DNA from 4 places in the Pseudomonas sp. Mb7 genome. Region 4 is predicted to be linked to each of the others. Evidence: riboswitches for the same ligand, from Rfam matches in the RefSeq annotation. Region 4 holds a riboswitch; each other region holds the start of a gene.
What was found. Region 4 has a riboswitch for cobalamin ahead of cobO (cob(I)yrinic acid a,c-diamide adenosyltransferase). Riboswitches for the same ligand answer to the same signal wherever they lie in the genome.

Region 1: linked by a shared signal. The riboswitch ahead of ACOYXH_RS09740 (TonB-dependent receptor plug domain-containing protein) and the one ahead of cobO (cob(I)yrinic acid a,c-diamide adenosyltransferase) in region 4 are both predicted to bind cobalamin.
Region 2: linked by a shared signal. The riboswitch ahead of ACOYXH_RS09100 (ABC transporter substrate-binding protein) and the one ahead of cobO (cob(I)yrinic acid a,c-diamide adenosyltransferase) in region 4 are both predicted to bind cobalamin.
Region 3: linked by a shared signal. The riboswitch ahead of cobW (cobalamin biosynthesis protein CobW) and the one ahead of cobO (cob(I)yrinic acid a,c-diamide adenosyltransferase) in region 4 are both predicted to bind cobalamin.

Annotation. Positions count from the first base shown of each region.
Region 1 covers NZ_CP186501.1:2,112,379-2,118,209, reverse strand. Annotated here, with positions in the region: gene ACOYXH_RS09755 (L-dopachrome tautomerase-related protein) at 1-904, opposite strand, end outside; gene ACOYXH_RS09750 (zinc-binding alcohol dehydrogenase family protein) at 953-1,960, opposite strand; gene ACOYXH_RS09745 (LysR family transcriptional regulator) at 2,071-2,964, shown strand; cobalamin riboswitch at 3,012-3,217, shown strand; gene ACOYXH_RS09740 (TonB-dependent receptor plug domain-containing protein) at 3,310-5,247, shown strand; gene ACOYXH_RS09735 ((2Fe-2S) ferredoxin domain-containing protein) at 5,247-5,606, shown strand; gene ACOYXH_RS09730 (ABC transporter substrate-binding protein) at 5,603-5,831, shown strand, end outside.
Region 2 covers NZ_CP186501.1:1,966,100-1,971,930, forward strand. Annotated here, with positions in the region: gene metE (5-methyltetrahydropteroyltriglutamate--homocysteine S-methyltransferase) at 1-489, shown strand, start outside; gene ACOYXH_RS09085 (GNAT family N-acetyltransferase) at 697-1,203, shown strand; gene ACOYXH_RS09090 (ABC transporter ATP-binding protein) at 1,187-1,951, opposite strand; gene ACOYXH_RS09095 (FecCD family ABC transporter permease) at 1,948-2,952, opposite strand; gene ACOYXH_RS09100 (ABC transporter substrate-binding protein) at 2,961-3,974, opposite strand; cobalamin riboswitch at 4,119-4,312, opposite strand; gene ACOYXH_RS09105 (Ppx/GppA family phosphatase) at 4,355-5,290, opposite strand; gene ACOYXH_RS09110 (hypothetical protein) at 5,299-5,568, shown strand; gene phnX (phosphonoacetaldehyde hydrolase) at 5,638-5,831, opposite strand, start outside.
Region 3 covers NZ_CP186501.1:2,836,380-2,842,210, forward strand. Annotated here, with positions in the region: gene cobN (cobaltochelatase subunit CobN) at 1-2,973, opposite strand, end outside; gene cobW (cobalamin biosynthesis protein CobW) at 2,977-4,050, opposite strand; cobalamin riboswitch at 4,150-4,361, opposite strand; gene ACOYXH_RS12945 (2OG-Fe dioxygenase family protein) at 4,711-5,463, shown strand; gene ACOYXH_RS12950 (hypothetical protein) at 5,463-5,831, shown strand, end outside.
Region 4 covers NZ_CP186501.1:1,078,530-1,084,360, reverse strand. Annotated here, with positions in the region: gene cobD (threonine-phosphate decarboxylase CobD) at 1-885, opposite strand, end outside; gene cbiB (adenosylcobinamide-phosphate synthase CbiB) at 878-1,786, opposite strand; gene bluB (5,6-dimethylbenzimidazole synthase) at 1,783-2,433, opposite strand; gene ACOYXH_RS04945 (cobyrinate a,c-diamide synthase) at 2,430-3,755, opposite strand; gene cobO (cob(I)yrinic acid a,c-diamide adenosyltransferase) at 3,752-4,363, opposite strand; cobalamin riboswitch at 4,445-4,674, opposite strand; gene ACOYXH_RS04935 (hypothetical protein) at 4,838-5,422, shown strand; gene ACOYXH_RS04930 (PQQ-dependent sugar dehydrogenase) at 5,489-5,831, shown strand, end outside.

The DNA.
Region 1 (5,831 bases), 1.0 Mb from region 4:
CCAGACCATCGGACGCGCCCTTCTCCCCCAGATCCTGCACGGCGGCCGTCAGTTGCTGTTCACTGAAGTTGGCATCACGCAGCAACGCGGTGGACACCGAATACAGGTGCCGACTCGACAGCGGAGTGAAATACAGTGTCTTGCCGTCCGCCGACAGCGCGATGCCGTCCGAGGCCACGCCCAGCGGTTTGCGCTTGCCGTCCGGAGCTTCAACGGTGAGTGGCAGGCCTTCAACCACCGGGACAAAGGTCGGGTCAACCGAGGTCGCCGGCACACCGCTCAAACGGCGCATGGCACTGCCGCTGGCGATGTCCATGACGATGATCGCGCCCGGTCCACGCAGGGACGAGTCAGTGAGATAGACCGTTCCCTCCGGGCCTGTGCGAAAGTCGAAACGCATGTCGTTAACGTAGGTGCTCGGCAACATGACGTTGTCCGGGAACACCAGACGCTTGACGATCTTGTTGCTGACCAGATCCACCGCGATCAGCTTCGCGCCTTTAGGTTTTGGGTCTGCGAAACCCGGCGCGGCGGTATCGAGCAACCAGACACGGCCCCGCCCGTCGGCCACCACGCTCTGTACGCTGATCAGACCATCACTGGGATCGTTGAGGTTTTCCTGGTTGATCGCCGCGTTCGGGTAAGCCACGACTTTACCGTCGCGGATCTCGCCCACGGTGAACGGCACGTTGTCGCCCCAACGCGGGAAGTTGACGAAGATGCGCCCGGTCTCGGTGACGGTCACGCCGGTGGGCATCGCGTCGTAGAACGCATGGACCTGTTCGAGCTTGCCGAAGGATCGGTCGGCGGGGGCATTGGCCGGCAACGCGACGGCGCTGATTGCATGGGCGAACGGCGCCGCCATGACCATGACCAATGCAGCAGAAAGCTTTTTCATACGCATGAGCTGCTCCTGACCGGCCCGCTTGCAGGCCCGTCTGAATGAGTGAAATCAGAAACCTTCAAGCACCAGTTTGCCTCGGGCCTTGCCGCTCTCGACCAAGGCATGGGCACGGCGCATGTTTGCCGCGTTGATCGCGCCAAAATGTTCACCGACAGTCGTTTTCAAAATGCCCTGGTCAATCAGATCGCTGACGCGATTGAGCAGGTGATGCTGCTCAATCATGTCCGGGGTTTCGTACAGCGAACGGGTGAACATCAGCTCCCAGTGCAGCGACAGCGACTTGCGCTTGAGCGGCATCACGTCGAGGCTTTCAGGATCGTCGATCACGCCCAGACGCCCTTGTGGTTGAAGCACTTCGATCAGCTGCGCAAAATGCTGCTCGGTATGGGTCAGGCTGGCGACATGGCTGACCTCGTCGATGCCCAGTGCCTGCAACTGTGCGAGCAGCGGCTGACTGTGATCGATGACGTGATGCGCGCCCAATTGCCGGACCCAGTCAGCCGTTTCCTGCCGTGAGGCGGTGCCGATGACAGTCAGCTGCGTCAACTGTCGGGCCAATTGCACCAGCATCGAACCGACGCCGCCCGCTGCCCCCGTGATCAACAGGCACTTGCCCTGCCCTGAACCTTCGGTGACACCGAGACGGTCAAACAACAGCTCCCAGGCGGTGATCGAGGTCAACGGCAATGCCGCGGCATCCGCAGCACTTAACGAACGCGGTTTGTGCCCGACGATTCGCTCGTCCACCAAATGAAATTCGCTATAACTGCCGGTGCGGGCAAGGGAGCCTGCGTAGAACACTTCGTCGCCAGGCTGAAACAGCGTCACTTCAGCCCCGACCTCGCGGACAATACCGGCGGCATCCCAGCCGAGGATTTTCGGTTCTTTGGTGAAAGTTCCGGCGCGTACTTTGGTATCGACCGGATTGACCGACACCGCACGAACTTCTACGAGCAAATCCCGGGGGCCGGGAGTTGGCACCGGAAGGTCGATGTCCTGCAACGATTGCGGATCTTCAATGGGCAAAGCGTGTTGGGTGAAGGTGATGGCTTTCATGGAAACTCGCTGTCTGAAGAGCTGATGTGCTCGCTTGCCGCCATCTTCGACTTCCCAAGCACAAAGAAAAACCAGCAGAATGCGCCAACACTTTCACTGCAGGAGTGAAAATGATCCGCATCGATGACCTTGGTTTGTTCACCCGCAGCGCCGCGCTGGGCAGCTTCACCGCTGCCGCCCATGAGGCGGATTTATTGCCCGGTCAGGTTGCCGCGGCGATCAAGCGTCTGGAGCGTGAGCTGGACGTGCGCCTGTTTGCGCGCACCACCCGCAGTCTGCGATTAACCGCCGAGGGCGAGCAATACTTGCCCACCGCCCACTCGGTGCTGGAGGCGCTCAAGCAAGGCAAGGAAAACCTGCGCGGTGAAAGCGCCACGTTGCGCGGCGTGTTGCAAGTGACGGCGCCGTCCGATCTGGGGCGCAACATTTTGCTGCCGTGGCTCACACTGTTTCGCCGCCAGCACCCGGAACTGACCTTGCGCTTTTCCCTGTCGGACCAGATGGCCGACTTGTTTCGTGACCCGGTAGACGTGGCGATTCGATACGGCTCGAATGAAGATGCCAACTACGTGGCGCTGCCGCTGGCACCGTGGAACCGGCGGGTGCTGGTCGCCGCACCGGAATACGTGGAGCGCCACGGATACCCGCAAACGCCGGACGATCTGCACAACCACGCTTGCCTGCTCTACCAGCAAGGCGGCCGGATCTACGACAAGTGGAGCCTGGGCAGTGAAACGATCCAGGTCTCGGGACCGATGTTCAGCGACGACGCCGACATCGTGCGCCGCTGGGCGTTGAGCGGCGAAGGCATCGCCAACAAATCCTGGCTGGACGTCAGTGCAGACGTGATCGCAGGGCGACTGGTCGTGCTACTGAAGGATTTTCCCGGCAATGCCTCACCGTTGAGTCTGGTGTGCCCGCATCGCAAGCAGATCACCCCGGCGGTGTCTCAGCTTTATGCGTGGTTGAGTGGCCAGTTTGTCGCTCTGGAACGCATCCAATAGCTCCCCCCCGTTGGTTGCCACATTGACGAGACGCTCCTCGAATGTTCAGATGCCGGCCAGTTTCAGGTGTCCCATGCCGCCGTGCATGGGGTGAAACGGGAAACCGGTACGTTCTTTTCGAACAAGTCCGGTGCTGCCCCCGCAACGGTATGCGCGTGATGTTTTCAATACACCACTGTGGCCAGACGGCCATGGGAAGGTGAAAACCTCGATACGCGCGAGCCCGGAGACCGGCCTGGAATTTCGTTTGGCAAAATCCTGCGGTGGGCGGGCATGGGCCGGTATTGGCTGTGCGCGATGCCTTCTCTTGCATGCTCTTCTGCGAAGATCCTTTTCGAGAAGACAATGATTCGACCTTTCAACACTTCTGCTCCAACCCTGTTCCTTGGCTGCCTGTTCAGCCCGCTGCTACTGGCCGACGACGCGCCGCTGGAACTCAATCAACAAATCGTTTCCGCACCGTCGGTGGAGTCCACCACCGTCGCCGACATGGCCAGATTCGGCAGCAAGGTCGAAATCGTCAGCCGCGAACAGATCGAACGCGCCGGCCCCAGCGCCGATGTCAGCCGCGTGATGCAGATGTTCATTCCAGGCTTGTATGTGGCGCCGAAAAACGGCCCTTTCGACTACGGCACCTATTCGCTGCTCGGCGGGCGCAACGACGACACGCTGATCCTGCTCGACGGCGTGCGCCTGAACAATCGCCTGTACGGCGGCCTCTATCTGGACACCCTGCCGGCCAACGCCATCGAACGCATCGAAGTGCTCAAGGGTGGGCAGAGCCTGTTGTTCGGCACCCAGGCCGTGTCCGGTGTGATCAACATCGTCACCCGCAGCCCGCAATCGCGCAAAGCCGCCGGCGAAGTGAATCTAGGCGTCGACAGCTTTGGCGGCACCACCGAAGACGCCCGCGTCGAGAATATCTTCACTAACGGCTTCGGCGACCTCGGTTTGTTGGCGTACGTCAGTCACAACGTCTCCGACGGTTACCAGCCCTATCGCAACCGCGACATGAAAAACGATTCCGGCAAGGATCGCGCTTACGAAGTCACCACGTTCGGCGGCAAGGCGATTCAGTCGTTCGACGATGATTCGCGGCTGGAGCTGTTTTACCAATACGCCGACGCCAACCTCGATTTCGCCCGCCCGGTCGACAACCACAAGACCACTAACGACCGCGTGCAGCAGATCGCCACGGCGACCTTCGAGCAGGCCGTCAATGAGCGCCTGAGCTACTTCGTCAAAGGCCATATCAACGACTGGGACACGCGTTATACCCGCGTCAACAACCGGGAGGGCGGCGGCACCAAAGTCATTAACCACAACGACTATTGGGGCTTCACCGACTGGGGTGTGCAGGCCGAAGGCAAGGCTGAATTGCCCGGCGATCATGTACTGGTGTTTGGCACCGACAATCAATGGTTCAAGGGCCAGGATGATGTGTTGATCATCGATAACGACAAGGCCGAAGCCCACGCTTTCTACACGCAACTGCGTCCGCAGATCGACGCCCTGCCCGACTGGCACCCGAGCATAGGCGTTCGCCACGAAGCCATGAGCGGCGGCGACAGTGCCACGGTCGGCATGCTCACTTCGCTGTATGACCTCAACGACAACTGGTCGGTGCGCGGTCAGTACGGCAGCGCCTACAAACTGCCGAACGCCGAGCAGCTGTTCGTCAATGAACCGGGCGACGAGATCGGCAATCGCAACCTGAAGCCGGAAAAAAGCCGCAATGCGGAGCTGGGTGTCGACTACAAAGGCTTTCTGCTCGACCGCGAACTCAGCGCCAGCGTGACCCTGTTCAAACGCAAGATCGACGACTTGATCACCCTCGACGACATTCAATGGGTCAACGGTGAAGGCCAGGTGCGTATGCGTGGTTTCGAGGCCGACGCCAAACTCGCGCTCAACGATCAGTGGAGCCTGCAAGCGGACATGACCCGCAACCTCACCGAATCGCGCAGCGGTGTGACCCTCAACGATATCCCGAGCTTCTTCGCCCGCTCGCGCGTGGGTTATGAGTCGGAAAACCGTCTGTGGGGTGCCGGCGGTGCGATCCGCTATATCCGCGACATCAAAAGCTCGAAGCAGGTCGAGTACGGCAATTATTCAGTGGTCGACGCCGACGCCTATCGCTACCTCGACAACGCCCACCAACACCGCGTAAGCCTGCTGGTGGAGAACCTGTTCGACCGTGATTACGTCACCAGCCGTTCGAGCAACGTCGATAACCTCGGCCGGCCGTTCACCTCCGAAGTGCGCTACACGTACCGCTTCTGATGAGTGACATCAAAACCGTCGACGGCGTCGACACGCACCCGGACTGGTCGCAGGTGCCCGAGCATGCGCGCCATGTATTCGTCTGCACCGGCCCGCGTTGCACCCAACGCGGCGCGTTGCAGTTATGGAAAACCTTGCGCCGGCACTTACTGGCGCACGATCGCATCGAGACGCCGGGCGGCGTCTTGCTGACCCGTACGCACTGTCAGTTCCCGTGCAATCTGGGGCCGATTGTGACGGTGTACCCGGAACGCTGCTGGTATGGCGTGCGCAGCCATGAAGATGTGCAGCGGCTGGTCGAGGGGCATCTGGTGGGCGGTGAAGTGGTTGCGGATTTGCTGATCAAGGCGCAGACATGAGATCGATTCTGTACGTACTTGGCGCCCTGCTCTGCTCAATGCCTGTACTCGCCGACAGTTACCGCAATTGCGGCGAAGAATGGAGCGCCGATCAATCTTCGCGCATCGTCGCGCTCAATCAGCATGCGGCCGATCTCGTCCTCGCACTGGGTGCCGGGCCAGCGCTGGTCGGCGTGGCGTATCTGGATGACACCGGTGCCGGTCAGCGCCAAGCCGAGTATTTCG
Region 2 (5,831 bases), 890 kb from region 4:
AAGATCGTGCAGATCGACGAAGCGGCGTTCCGTGAAGGTCTGCCGTTGCGTCAGGCGCAGTGGCAGCCTTATCTGGACTGGGCGACGGAAGTGTTCCGTTTGTGCGCCTCGGGCGTGCGCGACGAAACGCAGATCCACACGCACATGTGCTACAGCGAATTCAACGATGTGATCGAGTCCATCGCGGCGATGGATGCCGACGTGATCACTATCGAAACCTCGCGCTCGGACATGGAATTGCTGGATGCCTTCGAAGCCTTCGCTTATCCGAACGAAATCGGCCCGGGTGTCTACGACATCCACTCGCCACGCATCCCGGATGCTTCGGAAATGGCTAATTTGCTGCGCAAGGCTGCCATGCGGATTCCGGCCGAGCGGCTGTGGGTCAACCCGGATTGCGGTTTGAAAACCCGTGGCTGGCCAGAGACTGAGGCGGCGCTGGTGCACATGGTTACCGCCGCCCGGCAGCTGCGTAAAGAGCTGGCGTAACGCTCGGGTTGCATGAAATAAAACACCTGTGGGAGCGAGCCTGCTCGCGAAAGCGTCCTGTCAGTCAACATCATTGTTGAATGATCTGCCGCCTTTGCGAGCAGGCTCGCTCCCACAAGGTTTTGGGCAAGTCATGAGATTCTGAATGGCCTCGCGGGGCCTGTTGTTGCTACTGTGGCCAGCCGCAGTTCAGGTGTTTGCCGCTACATGAGTGATCAACCCGTTATCCAAACCGTGTCTGACGCAGACATTCCCGAGGTGCTGGATTTTGTTCTAAAGGCCCGTGCCGAGCTTTTCCCCAAGCTCAGCGCAACGGGCATGCCCGACGATCTGGCGCGTTTTGCCGAGGTTTATCTGCGTGGGGCAGGGCGCTTTCTGATTGCTCGCCACGAAGGGCAGATCGTGGCCTCGATCGGCTATCTTCCTTACGACCGGCGATTCCCGAACCTGGATTATCCCGACCGCAATGTGGTGGAAATCGTGCGCCTGTTCGTCGTGCCTTCACAGCGGCGATCCGGGCTGGCCGGCGCACTGTATCGATCACTCAAGGATCTGGCACTCGCTGACGGCGTCGAGTTGATCTACCTGCACACCCATCCGTTTTTACCGGGGGCCATCGCGTTCTGGCAACGGCAGGGCTTCAAGATTATCGACGTCGACGCTGACCCGGTCTGGCAAACAACCCACATGCACAACGTCATGAGTGAAATCTGAGAATCTGCGCCCCATCGAACGGGTCCGTCAGGTAATGCGCCCTGACCCCGAACGTCTCCTGTAAGCGCTGCGGTGTCAGCACCTCCAGCGGCTTGCCCAACGCCACCAGCCGCCCGCGTTCCAGCACCGCCAGACGATCACATTTCAACGCCTGATTAAGATCATGCAGCGCAATCAACGTGGTCACCGGCAACGCCTGCACCACGTTGAGAATGGTCAGCTGATGTTGGATGTCAAGGTGGTTGGCCGGTTCGTCCAACATTAGAATCTGCGGGCGCTGCGCCAATGCCCGGGCGATGTGCACCCGCTGCCGTTCACCGCCGGACAGGTTGCGCCAGAGACGGGTGCGCAGGTGCATCGCGTCGACGTCGGTCAGCGCCTGCTGAACAATGGCGTCGTCGGCCGCCGACCACGGTTGCAGCGCCGACAGCCAGGGCGTGCGCCCCAGCGCGACAGCGTCGAACACGCGAATGCCGTCATCTGTGTCGGCCTGTTGTTCAACCACCGCGAGTTTTTGCGCAATGCTGCGTCGGGCCATTTTGCCCAGGCGTTGACCATCGAGCAGCACCTCGCCAGCGCTCGGTTCACGCAGCCCGGCCAGTAACTTCAACAGAGTGGATTTGCCGGCGCCATTCGGCCCGACAATGCCCAGGGTTTCGCCACGCTGAACCTCAAGGCTGACACCGTTGAGCAACTCGGCGCCGCGCACCCTGAAGCTCAGGCCGGAACAACTCAAAACACTGTTCATCGTGCCGACCTGCGGCCGACCAGAATCAAGGCGAACACCGGCGCGCCGACCAGCGCGGTAATCACTCCGACCGGAATCACCTGGCCCTTGATCAGGGTGCGCGACAGCACATCGGCGGCTATCAGAAACACCGCGCCACCCAACGCACTGGCCGGCAGCAACCGCGCATGACCGGTGCCCAGCAACAGACGCGCGGCATGAGGAATGACCAGACCGACAAAACCGATCGAACCGACAATCGACACCATCACTGCCGTCACCAGCGCCGCACAACCGATCAGCAGAATCTGCACACGCCGCACCGGAATGCCGAGCGACGCCGCCGAATCCGCACCAAAGGTAAATGCATCCAGCGCCCGCCGATGCCACAGGCACACAACCAACCCCAACACGGCCACTGGCACCGCCAGCCACACCGACGGCCAGCGCACGCCGCCGAGATTGCCCAGCAGCCAGAACATGATACCGCGTGCCTGCTCGGAGCTTGCCGAGCGGGTGATCAGAAACGCCGTCAGCGCATTGAACAGCTGCGAACCGGCGATCCCCGCGAGAATGATCTGCCCGGTACCGCTGGCGGAGCCGCTGACCCGCGCCAGCACAATCACCAGCACGAACGCCGTGACCGCGCCGGCGAAGGCACCGACCGAGAGTGAGATGATCCCGGCACCTACGCCAAGCAGCGCGACCATCACGGCCCCGGTCGAGGCGCCGGCAGAAATGCCCAGCAGATACGGATCGGCCAACGGATTGCGCAGCAGCGACTGCAAAATCACTCCGCAGGTCGCTAAGCCGGCACCGCATGCCGCCGCGACCAATGCCCGGGTCAGGCGGTAGTTCCAGACGATGCCTTCATCGATCGGGTCGAGGACATGCCCGGCGCCCCACAATTTGTTCGCCAGCACTTGCAACACCACGTCCGGTGCAATCGAGGTTTCACCGATGGCCACGCCGGCGACCACTGCAATCAACAGGGTCGCCAGGGCCAGGAGCGTGCGGATCAGGCTGGCACTCATTGCGACAGGTCATAGCCGTTGATGGCCGTGGCCAATTGCTCAATGCCCTCGAACATGCGCAGGCTCGCCTGCATGGCCATGGCATCAAGAATGATGATGCGGTTGTGCTTCACCGCGTCCATGTTGCGCGTCACCGGATCACTGCGCAGGAAGGCGAGTTTCTTTTCATAGTCGTCGGCGGGGAAACGTCGACGATCCATGCGCGCGATGACCAGGAAGGTCGGATTGGCCTTGGCGATGGTTTCCCAACCGACGGTTGGCCACTCCTCATCGGACGCCACCACGTTGCGCACGCCGAGGGTGCTGAGCATGAAATCGGGAACGCCTTTGTGCCCGGCCACGAACGGCTCGATGTCCATTTGTGCGCTGGAGAACCACACCAGCGCGCTGGCGTCTTTGAGCTGTTTGCCTTGGGCGGTGGCAATCGATTTGGCGAGACTGGCTTTGAGTTGATCATTGAGCTGCTGGCCACGCTCCTGAACATCGAAGATCTGCGCCAGTTGGCTCACGCTTTTGTAAATCGTCTCGATGCGAAACGGCGCCAGTCGCGTGCCATCGGCGCCGACGAGGTTGTCCTTGGCTTCGCAATCGGAAGGCAGCAGATAGGTCGGAATCTTCAGTTCATGAAACTGCTCGCGAGTACCCACCGCGCCTTGCGGGCCGACCATCCATTCCAGTTCCACGGCGACCAGTTCCGGACGCTTGCCGATCACCGATTCGAAACTCGGTTCGTTGTCAGCCAGACGCTCGATCTTGTCATCCTGCGCTTTGTATTTGGCCAGCACATTGTTGAACCACAACGAGGTGCCGACGACTTTGTCGCCCAGGCCCATGGCGTAGAGCATCTCCGTGCCGGCCTGGCCGATGGTCACGGTGCGCGTCGGTGCGTGCTGGAAGGTCAGGGTGCTGCCGCAATTCTCGACCGTCAGTGGATAGACAGTCGGTGCCGCCTGCGCCAGGGCGCCAAGGCTCAGGCCGGTAATGAGGGTGGCAACGCGGGGCAGCAGCATGGGGCAGTCTCCAGGGGAACCGTACGGGGAGCGGGAGAGTACGGTCTGGAAACACACCATCGAACGCGGTCAGGAAAACAGCGCAAGGCCGGGCAGCCAACGAAGACGCGCACGGCACGATGTCCTTCCCGGACACCCCGCCGGTTAGTAATCACTGTGCCGGCAGGTCTCCTGACTGATGCGTCATCGCCTGGCTCCGGCCTTCCCGGGATTCACCCAGTGGCAGTCGTGGAGCAGGCTCGGCACCTACAGTTGCGGGGGCAGTTCCGATCAGTGCTGTGCAAGCACCTCGGATTCCCTATTAGTCCCGTTCGGGAACCGACGGCGGCATGGTAGTCGATCGAGCCGCTGAAGGGGAGACGAATCTGCCGTGGCGAGGATTAGTGTTGGCTCATCAAACCGTGCAATACGCCCAAACGCAGGCCCGGTTCGGAGGGCAGCATTTGTGCGATACCGAATACTTTGAATGCCGCCAGCATTAACACCAGACCGCCGGGCAGAATGCTCTGGCGGTGTGGTTGCAGACCGGCAAGCTTGAGTTGTTGCACGTTGTTTACCTTCAACAACAGCAGCGACAGGCGCAGCAGTCCGCCGTAGGTGATGCCGTCCTGACCGAAGTCGTTGAGGCGATTGGTCTTGAGCACTTTGGCGAGCATGCGCGCGGTGCCGGACGAACCGATGGTCTGCTGCCAGCCTTGCGCGCGATAGCGCTTGGCGACATGTTCAAACTGCAGAATGGCGAAGCGTTCAGCCTCCTGTAGCGCGCCGGCGGACACATCGCCGCCGCGAAAGAAACGCGTGCTCAAGGTGCCGCTGCCGATGGCGATGCTTTCGGTTAACAAGGGTTGTGAGCCCTGGCCGAGGATCAGCTCGGTGGAGCCGCCGCCGATGTCGACTACCAGGCGCAGGTCGTCGGCGCTGGGCAAGGCGTGAGTTACGCCGGCGTAGACCAGCCGCGCCTCTTCATGGCCGCAAATGACGTCGATGGGAAAGCCCAGATGCCGCTCGGCACTGGCCAGAAAAAGTTGCGCGTTGTCCGCTTCACGCACCGCGCTGGTGGCCACCGCACGAACACGGCCGGCCTCGAAACCACGCAGCTTCTTGCCGAACCGCGCCAACGCCTGCCAGCCGCGATCCAGTGCCAGTGCATCCAGCGCACCACCGTCAAAGCCTTCGGCAAGGCGCACCGGCTCGCGCAGGGTTTTCACTTCCTGAATCTGCAAGCCTTTGCGGCTGCGCACCGACTGGCCGATCATCAGGCGAAAGGCGTTCGAACCCAGGTCGATGGCGGCAAACAGCGAGGCGTCGTCTTTCATGGGAATCCTTGCAGAGCATCCGTCGCGAGGCTCAAGACGGTTTGCGAGGATTCTGCCGTGATCTTGATGACATCCTGATGACGGGGGCGGGGCGGTTGAATGAATTTTCGGCTGTCATGACACTGTCATTATCCGGCGTCTATGCTGCGGTCAATACATCGCGTGTTCTTAAAGTTTTTGCTGCCATTCGTGGCAGCTTTTTTTTGCCCGCGATCTGGCTGTTGATCGTTCCCACGCTCTGCGTGGGAATGCCTCTAGGGACGCTCTGCGTCCAGTGACGCGGAGCGTCACGGGCTGCATTCCCACGCAGAGCGTGGGAACGATCAGCGCGGGGTGCGGACGATCAATTAGCAGGACTGCGGAGTTTCGCCCCGGGCCAGGCGCGCATTGATGTCGTCGATCACTTCGGGCAGCTCGGCGATGGTGTCGATCAGGTAGTGCGGGCGCGAAGGGGCGAACATTTTGCCGATTCGCGCACGCTCTTCCGCCAGTCGATCCGACGGCAACGCCTTGTATTGCTCATAGGTCAGGCCCAGTGCGT
Region 3 (5,831 bases), 1.8 Mb from region 4:
AAAAAAACCGGAAACTCGCAGCGTGACATCGACGCGCGGACGATCAAGCAGGCTCAGCGGCAGAATCTCGAAATCATCAACGCGCTGACTGCCAGTGGCCCACACCGGACGCACGCCCATCAGTGCCATGGCCTGGGCGATGTCGTCGCCACCAGTGCGCATGGTCGCGGTGCCCCACACGGACAATCCGAGCTGGCGCAGGTGATCGCCGTGGTCTTGCAGGTGCCGTTCCAGAATCAACGTCGCCGACTGGAAACCGATGCGCCACGCGGTGGTGGTCGGCAGGTTGCGCACGTCGACCGAGTAGAAGTTGCGGCCGGTGGGCAGCACGTCAAGGCGACCACGGCTGGGTGCACCGCTGGGGCCGGCGGGGACGAAGCGACCGCTGAGGGCGTCGAGCAGGCCGCGCATTTCGGCGGGGCCGCAGGCATCGAGGCGTGGGGCGACGACTTCGCGCAGATGGTCAAGGATTGCACTGACCTCCACCCAACGCGGTCCTTGTAGGAGTGAGCCTGCTCGCGATAGCGGTGTGTCAGTGGACTCAATGTTGGCTGACACACCGCCATCGCGAGCAGGCTTGCTCCCACAAGGGATTTGCAGGGACTCGGAGATCAACGCAGTGGCAAACAGTTCGAGGCGTTCGCGGGTGTCGCCGGCGGTGCGCCAGACTTCGTCGCCGATCGATTGCAATTGATCGGGGCGCGGGCCAGTCCAAGGGTCGGCCAGCGCGCAATCGAGCGGGTCGAAACCCAGTTCGAACGCTTTGGCCAATGCCCGCAATAAACTCGACTGCGCGCCTTTGCCATCGCCACGCGGTATACGCAGCAAAGCCAACAACGTATCAATGCGCAAACGCCCGCTCGGCGATTCACCAAAAATGTGCAAGCCATCGCGAATCTGCGATTCCTTCAGATCACACAAATAGGTATCCAGACGTGGCAGCCAGATCGCCGCATCCGCATCGCTGTCCAGCGCGGCATCGAGTTGCAGTTCGCGGTCGATCTGCGTCTCGCGGACCAATAGCAGAATGTCGCGCTGCAGTTCACGGGCGCGGCGCGGATCAAGCAGCTGCGCTTCGTAATACTCGTCGGCCAGCAGCTCCAGATTGCGCAACGGGCCGTAGGTTTCGGCGCGGGTCAGCGGCGGCATCAGGTGATCGATAATCACCGCTTGCGTGCGCCGTTTGGCCTGCGCGCCCTCTCCCGGATCGTTAACGATAAACGGATAGATATTTGGCAGCGGCCCGAGCAACGCATCCGGCCAGCAGTTCTCCGAAAGACCGACGCCTTTGCCCGGCAGCCATTCGAGGTTGCCGTGTTTGCCAACGTGGATCACGCCGTGGGCGCCGTAGGTGTTGCGCAACCAGAAATAGAACGCCAGATAAGCGTGCGGCGGCACCAGATCGGGGTCGTGATAGACCGCGCTCGGATCGACCTGATAACCGCGCGCCGGCTGAATACCGACGAAGGTCATGCCGAAGCGCAGACCGGCGATCATCATCCTCCCGTCGCGGCACATCGGGTCGTTTTGCGGCGTGCCCCAGCGTTCGATCACAGCGCTGCGATTAGCCTCGGGCAGCGCGTTGAACATCGTCAGATAAGCGTCCATGGCCAGGCTTTGCTGGCACGGACGCAGATCAATGGTGTCGAGATCGTTGCTGACGCCACCGAGCAATTGCTCGATCAACTCGGTGCCGCTATTCGGCAGTTCAGCGGTGAGCGGATATCCCTCAGCCTGCAATGCACGCAGGATGTTCAGCGCCGCCGCCGGCGTGTCGAGACCGACACCGTTGCCGATGCGCCCATCACGGGTCGGATAGTTGGCGAGGATCAATGCGATGCGTTTTTCGCCATTCGGCACCCGCGCCAGATCAATCCAGCGCCGCGCCAGTTCAGCGACAAAATCCATGCGCTCGGGCTGCGCGCGATAGCAGACGACATCGGACTGACTGCGCTCACTGCGCCAGGCCAGATCCTTGAAGCTGATCGGTCGGCTGATGATGCGTCCGTCGAGTTCCGGCAAGGCAATATGCATCGCCAGATCGCGCGGGCCGAGGCCCTGCTCGCTGTCACGCCAGCCGGGCTCGTTGTCCTGCGCGCAGATCGCCTGGATCACCGGAATGTTGCGGCGAAACGGCCGCAAGTGCGGGGCCTCAGGGCTGGATTGAGCGAACCCGGTGGTGTTGAGAATCACCCCGGCCTCAACCTCGTCCAGCCAGTCCTCGACCACCGTCAGGCAGCCGGGTTCTTTCAGACTGGCCACCGCGATCGGCAGCGGATTCAGCCCCGCCGCTTGCAGGCGCTGGCAGAACACATCGATGAATGCGGTGTTCGCCGCTTGTAAATGCGAGCGGTAAAACAACACCGCCGCGACCGGGCGTGCAGGCAGCCAATCGGCTTGCCAGTCACTCAGTGCGGCGCTGGTTTTATTCGGGTGGTAAATCGCCGTGCGCGGCAGCGCCTGCGGTTCTTCCCAGACGTAATCACGAGCCAGCCAACGGTTGGCGAGGCAGCGGAAAAAGTCCAGCGCATTGCCCAGGCCGCCCTGGCGCAGGAATTGCCAGAGGCGATCACGATCCACAGCGTTGACGGTGCTCAGGTCGCTGAGTTCCGGATCAGGACGGTCATCGCCCGGCACCAGAATCACCTGCACACCGCGCTCGGACAGTTCGATCAGACGCTCGACGCCGTAGCGCCAATAGGCGATGCCGCCGTGCAGCGAGATCAGGATCACCTTGGCGTGGCGCAGCACTTCGTCGACGTACAGATCGACCGAAGCATGGTTCTGCACCTGCATCGGGTTGGCCAGACGCAGGCTCGGGTAATCTTCCGGCAACTGCTGCGCGGCTTCGGCGAGCAGCGCGAGACTGGAGTCGCCGCTGCACAGGATCACCAGCTCGGCGGGGGTTTGGCCAAGGTCGGCAATGTTGTCATCCGAGACGAAACCGCCGGGCTGAGTCCTGAGCAGGTGCATGGCTTAAACGCTGAGCGCAGCGCGCAGTTGCGCTTCGAGTTGCGCGGCGTCGAGCGCCTGACCAATCAACACCAGTCGCGTGACGCGCGCTTCATCAGCGCCCCACTGACGGTCGAAATGCTTGTCAAAACGCGTACCCACGCCTTGGATCAGCAGACGCATTGGCTTGTTCGGAATGGCGGCGAAACCTTTGACGCGCAGGATGCCGTGCTTGACCACCAGTTGCGTCAGGGCGTCGAGCAGCAGGCTTTCGTCGGCTTGTGGCAGTTCGATGGAGATCGAATCGAAGGCGTCGTGATCGTGGTCATCGTGGTCGTCATCGCCTTCACCGTGGTGGTGATCATGATGGCTGTGGCGGCTGTCGATGTGCTCCTCGGAACCGGCGCCGAGGCCGATCAGCACGTCCAGCGGCAGACGGCCGTTGCTGGCTTCGATGATTTTCACCGCTGGCGGCAGTTCTTCGGCGACTTCAGCGCGGACACGAGCGAGATCTTCCGGGCTGGTCTGGTCGGCCTTGTTGAGGATCACCAGGTCGGCGCTGGCCAGTTGATCGGCGAACAGTTCGTGCAGTGGCGATTCATGGTCGAGGTTCGGGTCGAGTTTGCGCTGGGCATCAACCTGATCCGGGAACGCGGCGAAAGTGCCGGCGGCGACGGCCGGGCTGTCGACCACGGTGATCACCGCATCAACGGTGCAGGCGCTGCGGATTTCCGGCCACTGGAAGGCTTGTACCAGCGGTTTTGGCAGGGCCAGGCCCGAGGTTTCGATAAGGATATGGTCGAGATCGCCGCGACGGGCAACCAGTTCGCGCATCACCGGGAAGAACTCTTCCTGAACGGTGCAGCACAGGCAGCCGTTGGCCAGCTCGTAAACGCGGCCGGTGGCTTCTTCTTCGGTGCAACCGATGGTGCATTGCTTGAGGATTTCACCGTCAATGCCCAACTCGCCAAACTCGTTGACGATCACCGCGATACGACGGCCCTGAGCGTTGTCGAGCATGTGGCGCAGCAGCGTGGTCTTGCCCGAGCCGAGGAAGCCGGTGACGATGGTGACGGGGAGTTTGGCCAGTGTTTTCATCGGTATGCCCTTTGGCAAGCGGCGGGCATACGGGACGAGAACCGGCAACGCGCGTGCGTGCCTGGAGAGTTCGCCACCGGATCACCCCGCCCGGTTGTAGTGAGAATCTGTGACGAGGCAGGTCTCCTGGCTGACGGCGTTCAGGCGCTGGGCCTGGCGTTGGCTGCGCCTTCCCGCGGGCTCATAAGTTGAGCTGGCAGTGGCATGGCAGCGAACATCACCGTTCACAGTTGCGGGGGCAGCCGCGGCATTGACCGCGTTCCCTTCTTAGCTCCGACATACGCCGGAGAACCTCGAATGCGCAAGGCTACGCATGCACGGCAGGCGGGTCAACGCCTGGATCATTGTGGTTATAAGGGCAGCAACTTTTTCATCTAATGATCGCGAACACTTCTCACTTAAAAAGTAGTTGTAAGTTATGTCTTACATGTCCTATCCGTTACATAAAAAACTACCACCGCGTTAAACCCTGAAATAGAGCGGCTGCGCGCATTCGATTACATATCTTTACAAAAACCAAATTGATAAATCAATACAAGATATGAACGATGAGTTCGCACAAGGACTATGAGTCTCTCAAGAAAGGATTTCTTGCATGGCTGATTATTATCAGTATTTGATCCTGCCTGTTTCTTTCCTGCACCCATGGGTATCCACAACATGAGTGCCGGTAACGCGTTACGGCTTTCAAGTGATGCCGGACTAAAGGAACTTTCCGAACTACTGCGCAATTGCCACTATGCGCACAGTGTTCACTATCCAGCATTGGATGTTGCGCTGCTGGGACGCGAAGCATGCCGGGCATTCAATGCGACCTGGGATCATTTGCATACCGATGCGTATCTCAGCGCAGAGAACGGTCTTCGCGAACGACGCATCTGCAAGTTCCAGTATCGCCAACAGGAACGCCAATGGACGGCGCTGCAAGACTGCCACTTTTTTCAAGCCGAGACCGACAACCCGCTGTTGGGCGGAGTGCAGCGCACCTACACCCGCTGCGAGGCGACGTTCATTGACTCCCCGATTCTGCAGACACTGCTGGCCGCCGACCTGGCACTGCTGGACATGGCGCTGGGCCCGCGCGACTGGCTCGTGACCTGCCATCAGTTCCGTATCCTCTGCGATCAAGGCAATGCTGGCCAGGCCACCCCTGAGGGCCGACATCGCGACGGGCACGATTTTGTCTTTCAACACCTGATTCAACGTCAGCATGTCATCGGTGGCGAAAGCCGGATATTTGATGAAGAAGGTGGCCAAGTATTCAGTGCAACTTTGACTGACTATCTGGAAACCGTCGTCTTGAATGACCGAATACTTCTGCATGAAGTTTCCCCACTGCAAACATCGAGCATTAATTCGGATCGCGGCAGTCGCGATATGTTGATTATCGACTTCGACCTGGCGGACTACTAATGAATCATTCGACTCATGCACTTTCAGTCAGTACCCCCCTCGCGCATAACTTCATCATTGAACAGTTTCAACAGGCGTGCGCACGAAGAACTTCCACACTATCGCTGACCGCTAATGAAAACATATTGTCCGAGACTGCACGCACGCTAGGACAGAATCGCCATTACGAGCGTTACTTGTTCAATGCACAGGCCATTGACGGTCAATGCTATGCCGCCGAATTCAATGGTATGCAGGTCGAACACTTCCCCGAAGTCGAAACATTAAAGGCTTTGGCGACCCAAGCCGTGCAGGCAATGTTTAACGCGCCGTTCGTCGAATACCGCGTGCTCTCCGGCGTGCACTGCACGCTGAGCGTGCTGGCCGCC
Region 4 (5,831 bases):
CAGGAGGATGCCGCGACGGGCCATGAATGCGTGCAGCGTTTCGGCATGCTCGGTGATCAGCCACTGGAACAGCGCGCAACCGCCCTGGGGCTTGAAGCCGTAGCGCTCAAGCAGCGTTGCCAATCGTTCGCTGGCCTCATCGCTGCGAATGCGTTGGCGGGTGTGACCTTCGGTGTCTTGCAGGCACGCCTGGCCAAGCACTCGGGTTGGCCCGCTCACCGCCCAAGGCCCGACCTGTTCGGCGAGCAGTTTGAGCAACTTGCGCTCGGCCAGGACAAAGCCCAGACGCACCCCGGCCAGACCGAAAAACTTGCCGAACGAACGCAACACGATCAGCCCGACTTGATGCGCATGCGGGGCCAGGCTCAACTGCGGTGTGTTGTCCATGAAGGCTTCATCGACCACCAGCCAGCCACCGCGCCGGGCGAGCCGCGCGTGCCAGTCGAGCAATCGTGCCGGGGTCAGGCTCAAGCCGGTCGGGTTGTTCGGGTTGACCACCACCAGCACGTCGAGGCTGTCGAGAAAGAATTCGACTTCCTGCTCCAGCACTTCGCGCACGATGTAACCACTGCGCCGCCACGCTTCGGCGTGTTCGGCATAACACGGCGACAACACGCCGACCTTGCCGGCCCGGCGCAAACGCGGCAGCAACTGGATGGCCATCTGCGAACCGGCCACCGGCAGCACTTGCGCGGCACCGTAGTAATCGCACGCAGCTTGCTCCAGACCGTCATCGGTTTCCGGCAAGCGCGCCCAGGCGCGTAGCGGGACTTCCGGGATCGGAAATGGCCACGGCGCGAGGCCGCTGGACAGGTCAAGCCAGTCCGCCTCGGCAATGCCGTAATCGTGTGCAGCCTTGCGCAGCCGGCCACCGTGCTCAAGCATAGAATTCAGCCCCCACGCAGAGAATCAGCAGCCATAACCATACCCCGCGCTGGACCAATTGCCAGCCACGGTCGATGGAATCGGCATCCGCTGGAGCGCCTTCGCCGAGTTGCGGACGGTCGTGAAGTTCGCCGTGATAGATCGCCGGGCCGCCCAGCTCCACGCCCAAGGCACCGGCCCCGGCAGCCATCACCGGACCGGCGTTGGGGCTGTCCCACTTCGGCGCCTGTGTGCGCCAGCACTTCAACGCGAGTCGGGTTTTACCCAGCAGCGCGTAGGTCAACGCCACCAGACGCGCAGGAATGTAGTTCAACACGTCGTCGATTTTTGCCGCTGCCCAACCGAAACGCTCAAAGCGTTCGTTGCGATAGCCCCACATCGCATCGAGCGTGTTGCTCAAGCGGTAGAGGACCACGCCCGGCGCACCCGCCACGACAAACCAGAACAGCGCGGCAAACACCGCATCGCTGCCGTTTTCCAACACCGACTCAGTGGCGGCACGGGCGACGGCGGTGCTGTCGAGTTCATCGGTCTGACGGCTGACCAGATAGCCGACACGCTTGCGCGCCTCGTCCAGATCATCCGCGCGCAACGCGGCGGCGACCGGCGCGACATGCTCGCCGAGGCTGCGCATGCCGAGGGCGCAATACAGCGCGAGAATCTCGACGACCCAGCCCACGTATGGCGCCCAGGAAAACGCCGTGGCGAGCAAGGTCAGCGGCAGCACCGCGATCACCCACGCAGTGACCCCATGGCTGCGCCAACCCCGGCCACCGGCGTTGAAACGTTGCTCGATGCGCCCGGCAAAATTGCCGAACGCCACCAGCGGATGCCAGCGTTTCGGTTCACCGAGCAGCGCATCCAGCGCCACCGCGGCGACACTCAACAACGCCACACTCATTGACTCACTCCCCAATAATTTTCGTACAGCAGCTCATTGAGCGGACGCGCCTGCGCCCACCCTTCGAGTACCAGCATCGGCGCCGGATAGAATTCCTTGACCGGCCCCAGACATAAAACCGCCAGCGGCTTGGCACCTTCGGGCAACTTCAGCAAATCGGCGAGCGCCTGCGGCTCGAATAATGAGACCCAGCCCATGCCGAGGCCTTCGGCGCGCGAGGCCAGCCATAGATTCTGGATCGCGCAGGACAGCGAGGCCATGTCCATTTCCGGCAATGTACGGCGACCGAAAATGTGCTTTTCGCGATCATCCATCAACGCGGCGACCAGCACTTCGGCGCAATCATTGATGCCTTCGACCTTGAGCTTCATGAACTCGTCACTGCGCTCGCCGAGGGCTTCGGCTGTGCGGATGCGTTCTTCTTCCACTAGATTCTGGATCTGCCCGCGCAGGCTGCGGTCGCTGATGCGGATGAAGCGCCAGGGCTGCATCAGGCCGACGCTTGGGGCCTGGTGGGCGGCTTCCAGTAGTCGGCGCAACAGCTCCGGCTCGACGCTGCCGCCGGTGAAGTGGCGCATGTCGCGGCGTTCGGCGATGGCTCTATAAACCGCTTCGCGCTCGGCTTCGGAGAATGTGTTGTCGGTCATGGCCTGCTCGCGAAGGCGCCTTCGGAATCAGGCGCAAACAGTGCAGCGACAGCCACAGGATTCGACGGAAAATAAAAGTGCACATAAGAAGCCGTCATCCGCCCCTCACGATAAACCGCCTCGGCGCCACGCCCCCCATTCGGGCTCAAGCCACGCGCAATCGGCGTCAACTCAGTCGTCGTCAACGAATGATGATAAGTGTGCCCGCGCAACGAACCTTCCGGCAGATCCACCGCTTGCAACGCCAACGCCGCCAGACGCTTCTGCATCACCGCATCGCCCTTAAGCAGCCCGACCAATTCAGCGCGGGTACCTTCAACGTCAGTCAACGAATCGAGCAGATACAGCATCCCGCCACACTCGGCGAGCAACGGCTTACCCGCCGCATGATGCGCGCGAATCGCCTCACACATCGCGGTGTTCTGCGACAACGCAACGTGGTGCAGTTCCGGATACCCACCGGGCAAATATAGGCTGTCCGCTTCAGGCAATTGCGTGTCGCGGATCGGCGAGAAGAAACTCAACTCGGCGCCCATCGCCCGCAATAGATCGAGACTCGCGCCGTAGGTAAAAGCAAACGATTCATCACGGGCGACGGCAATTCGCACATTCTTCAGCAACGGCTCGACAGCGATCACGTCCGGTGCAGCAAACTCCACGGCCGGTGGCAGCGCTACCTCGCAACTGCTGGCCAACGCGTCGGCGGCGGCGTCGAGGCGCACATCCAGATCATTCAGTTCGCTGGCCTGGACCAGGCCGAGATGACGACTCGGCAGTTCGATACCGGTCTCGCGGGACAACGCGCCGTACCAGCGCAGACCTTCGGTGAGGCTGCCTTCGAGCAATTGCGCATGGCGCAAGGTGCCGACACGGTTGGCCAGCACGCCAGCAAACGGCAAGTCCGGCTGATACCTGGCCAAACCGAGCGCCAACGCACCAAAAGTCTGTGCCATGGCCGTGCCGTCGATCACACCGAGCACCGGCACGCCGAAGTGCCGCGACAGATCGGCGCTGGAAGGCGTGCCGTCGAACAGGCCCATCACGCCTTCGATCAGAATCAGATCCGCCTCATTGGCGGCTTCCCACAACAGACGACGACTTTCCTGCTCGCCGACCATCCACATGTCCAGTTGATACACCGGCGCACCGCTGGCGCGCTCGAGAATCATCGGATCAAGGAAGTCCGGGCCGCATTTGAACACGCGCACTTTGCGCCCCTGATTGCGATGCAAACGGGCGAGCGCGGCGGTGACGGTGGTCTTGCCCTGACCGGAGGCCGGCGCGGCGATGAGCACCGCCGGGCAGTGACGTGGTTGATTCAAAGTTCGACGCCTTTCTGCGCTTTGATGCCGGCCTGGAAAGCGTGTTTGAGCATGCCCATTTCGGTGACCGTGTCGCCCATCTCGATCATTTCCGGCTTGGCCGCGCGACCGGTGACGATCACATGCTGCATCGGCGGACGCGCCTGCAAATCGCTGAGCACCTGATCAAGATCGAGGTAGCCGTGCTTGAGGGCGATGTTCAATTCGTCGAGCACCACCAGGCCGATCGACGGATCACGCAGCAATTCACGGGACACGGCCCACGCGGCTTCGGCGGCGGCGATGTCGCGCTGACGATCCTGGGTTTCCCAAGTGAAGCCCTCGCCCATCACGTGAAAGCGCACTTGCTCGGGGAAGCGCCGGAAGAACAACTCTTCGCCGGTGCTGTTGCGGCCCTTGATGAACTGCACCACACCGCACTGCATGCCGTGGCCCATGGCGCGGGCGAGCATGCCGAACGCCGAGCTGCTTTTGCCTTTGCCATTGCCGGTGAGCACCAGCACCAGGCCGCACTCGTCGGGCGAGTTGGCAATGCGTTCGTCGATCACGGCTTTTTTGCGCTGCATACGCGCCAGATGGCGTTCGTCGCGCTCGGGGGAATCAGTCATGGGGGAGCTCTCCGTTGAGGCTGGATAACGGCGGGCAGGCACAAGAATAGACGGCAAAAAGCCTGGCATCGCCCACCGTGATGCCGCTGGATGGATCAGGCCGGTCTCCGGGCTCATGAGCGGCGCATGCCTGACTGCGCGCCTTCCCGCTTCTTTCGAGGCAGTGGCTCAAGGCGCAGTTTTCACTCATTTACCGTTGCGGGGGCAGCGCCGGGATCGTGGTGGTTCTTCGTGCGAAGACAACCCTCACCGGCTTCCCTGTTTCACTCTGTCGACGCAGGTCACAGAGCACCTGAAACAAGCCGCGAAGGTTAGAGGGTTGGGGGTGGAGCGTCAATTAAAGAGGCGGCCATCGGGCGAATAACTGCCGCCGATCACTTATCTGCCGCCAATCTTGTGCCACACTGATACAAATGATATCAAAGAGCCATGCTTTTCTCGAAAAGCCCACTACAACAATAAAGGATGATGACGATGCAAGGCATGATCATCAGCAACCCGCGCCTGGAATTCCTGCGCCCGGTGCTTGAACGCTGGTTTGACTGTATCGACCGCTACAACGCCGTGCGCGGCGACAGCGACACCCCTTACTGGCATGACGAGAAAGCCAATCTCGGAGTGCTCTCGGCCGCAGCCTGGATGGCTGAGCTGGTCACTTTGAACGACACTGCCACGCGCAAGCAGAACGAAGAAGGCGAGCGCAATGCCCGCGCCGATCTGTTTCTCGCCGGTGCCGAAGACCGCGCCTTTATCCAGGCCACTCAGCGCTGGCCAAAGGTTACCAACCTGAATCTGACTCAAGCCCTGCTGGACATCACCAACGACGCCAAACGCATCAGCTATGCCAGCGACCTCAAGCTCGGCTGCCTGTTTGTCGCGCCGCAGAAAGCCCAGCACAGCGCCAGCCCCGAAGAACTGCAAGACATGGTCGACGACCTGCAAAAGGAACACACCTGCGCGGTCGCCTGGTATTTCCCCTACGCCTACCGCAAATTGCGCAGCGAAGCGGGCAACTATCACCCGGGCATCGCCGTGCTGTTCAAGGAAGCCCGCGGCTGAGCAGTTGAACCATCGGGCTTGCGCCCTCCTCTATGATTAGGAATGCATTCATAGGGAAGATCAGCAATGCGCAAGCCCCAGCTCGTTTTTGTCATCGCCTTCGCCGGAGGGCTCGCCGCCTGTGGTGAATCCTCCAGCCTGCAAGTCTCCGACGGCACCGGCCCATCACCGAAACTACCCGAACCGAACAAGACCCTGATCCCGACGGTGAACATCGCCCCGGCGATCGGCTGGCCCGAGGGCGGCAAACCGACTGCGGCGGCTGGCACTCAGGTCGCGTCATTCGCCGAAGGCCTCGATCATCCGCGCTGGCTCTATGTGTTGCCCAACGGCGATGTGCTGGTGGCGGAAACCAATGCCCCGCCAAAGCCCGATGACAGCAGTGGCATTCGTGGCTGGGTGATGAAGA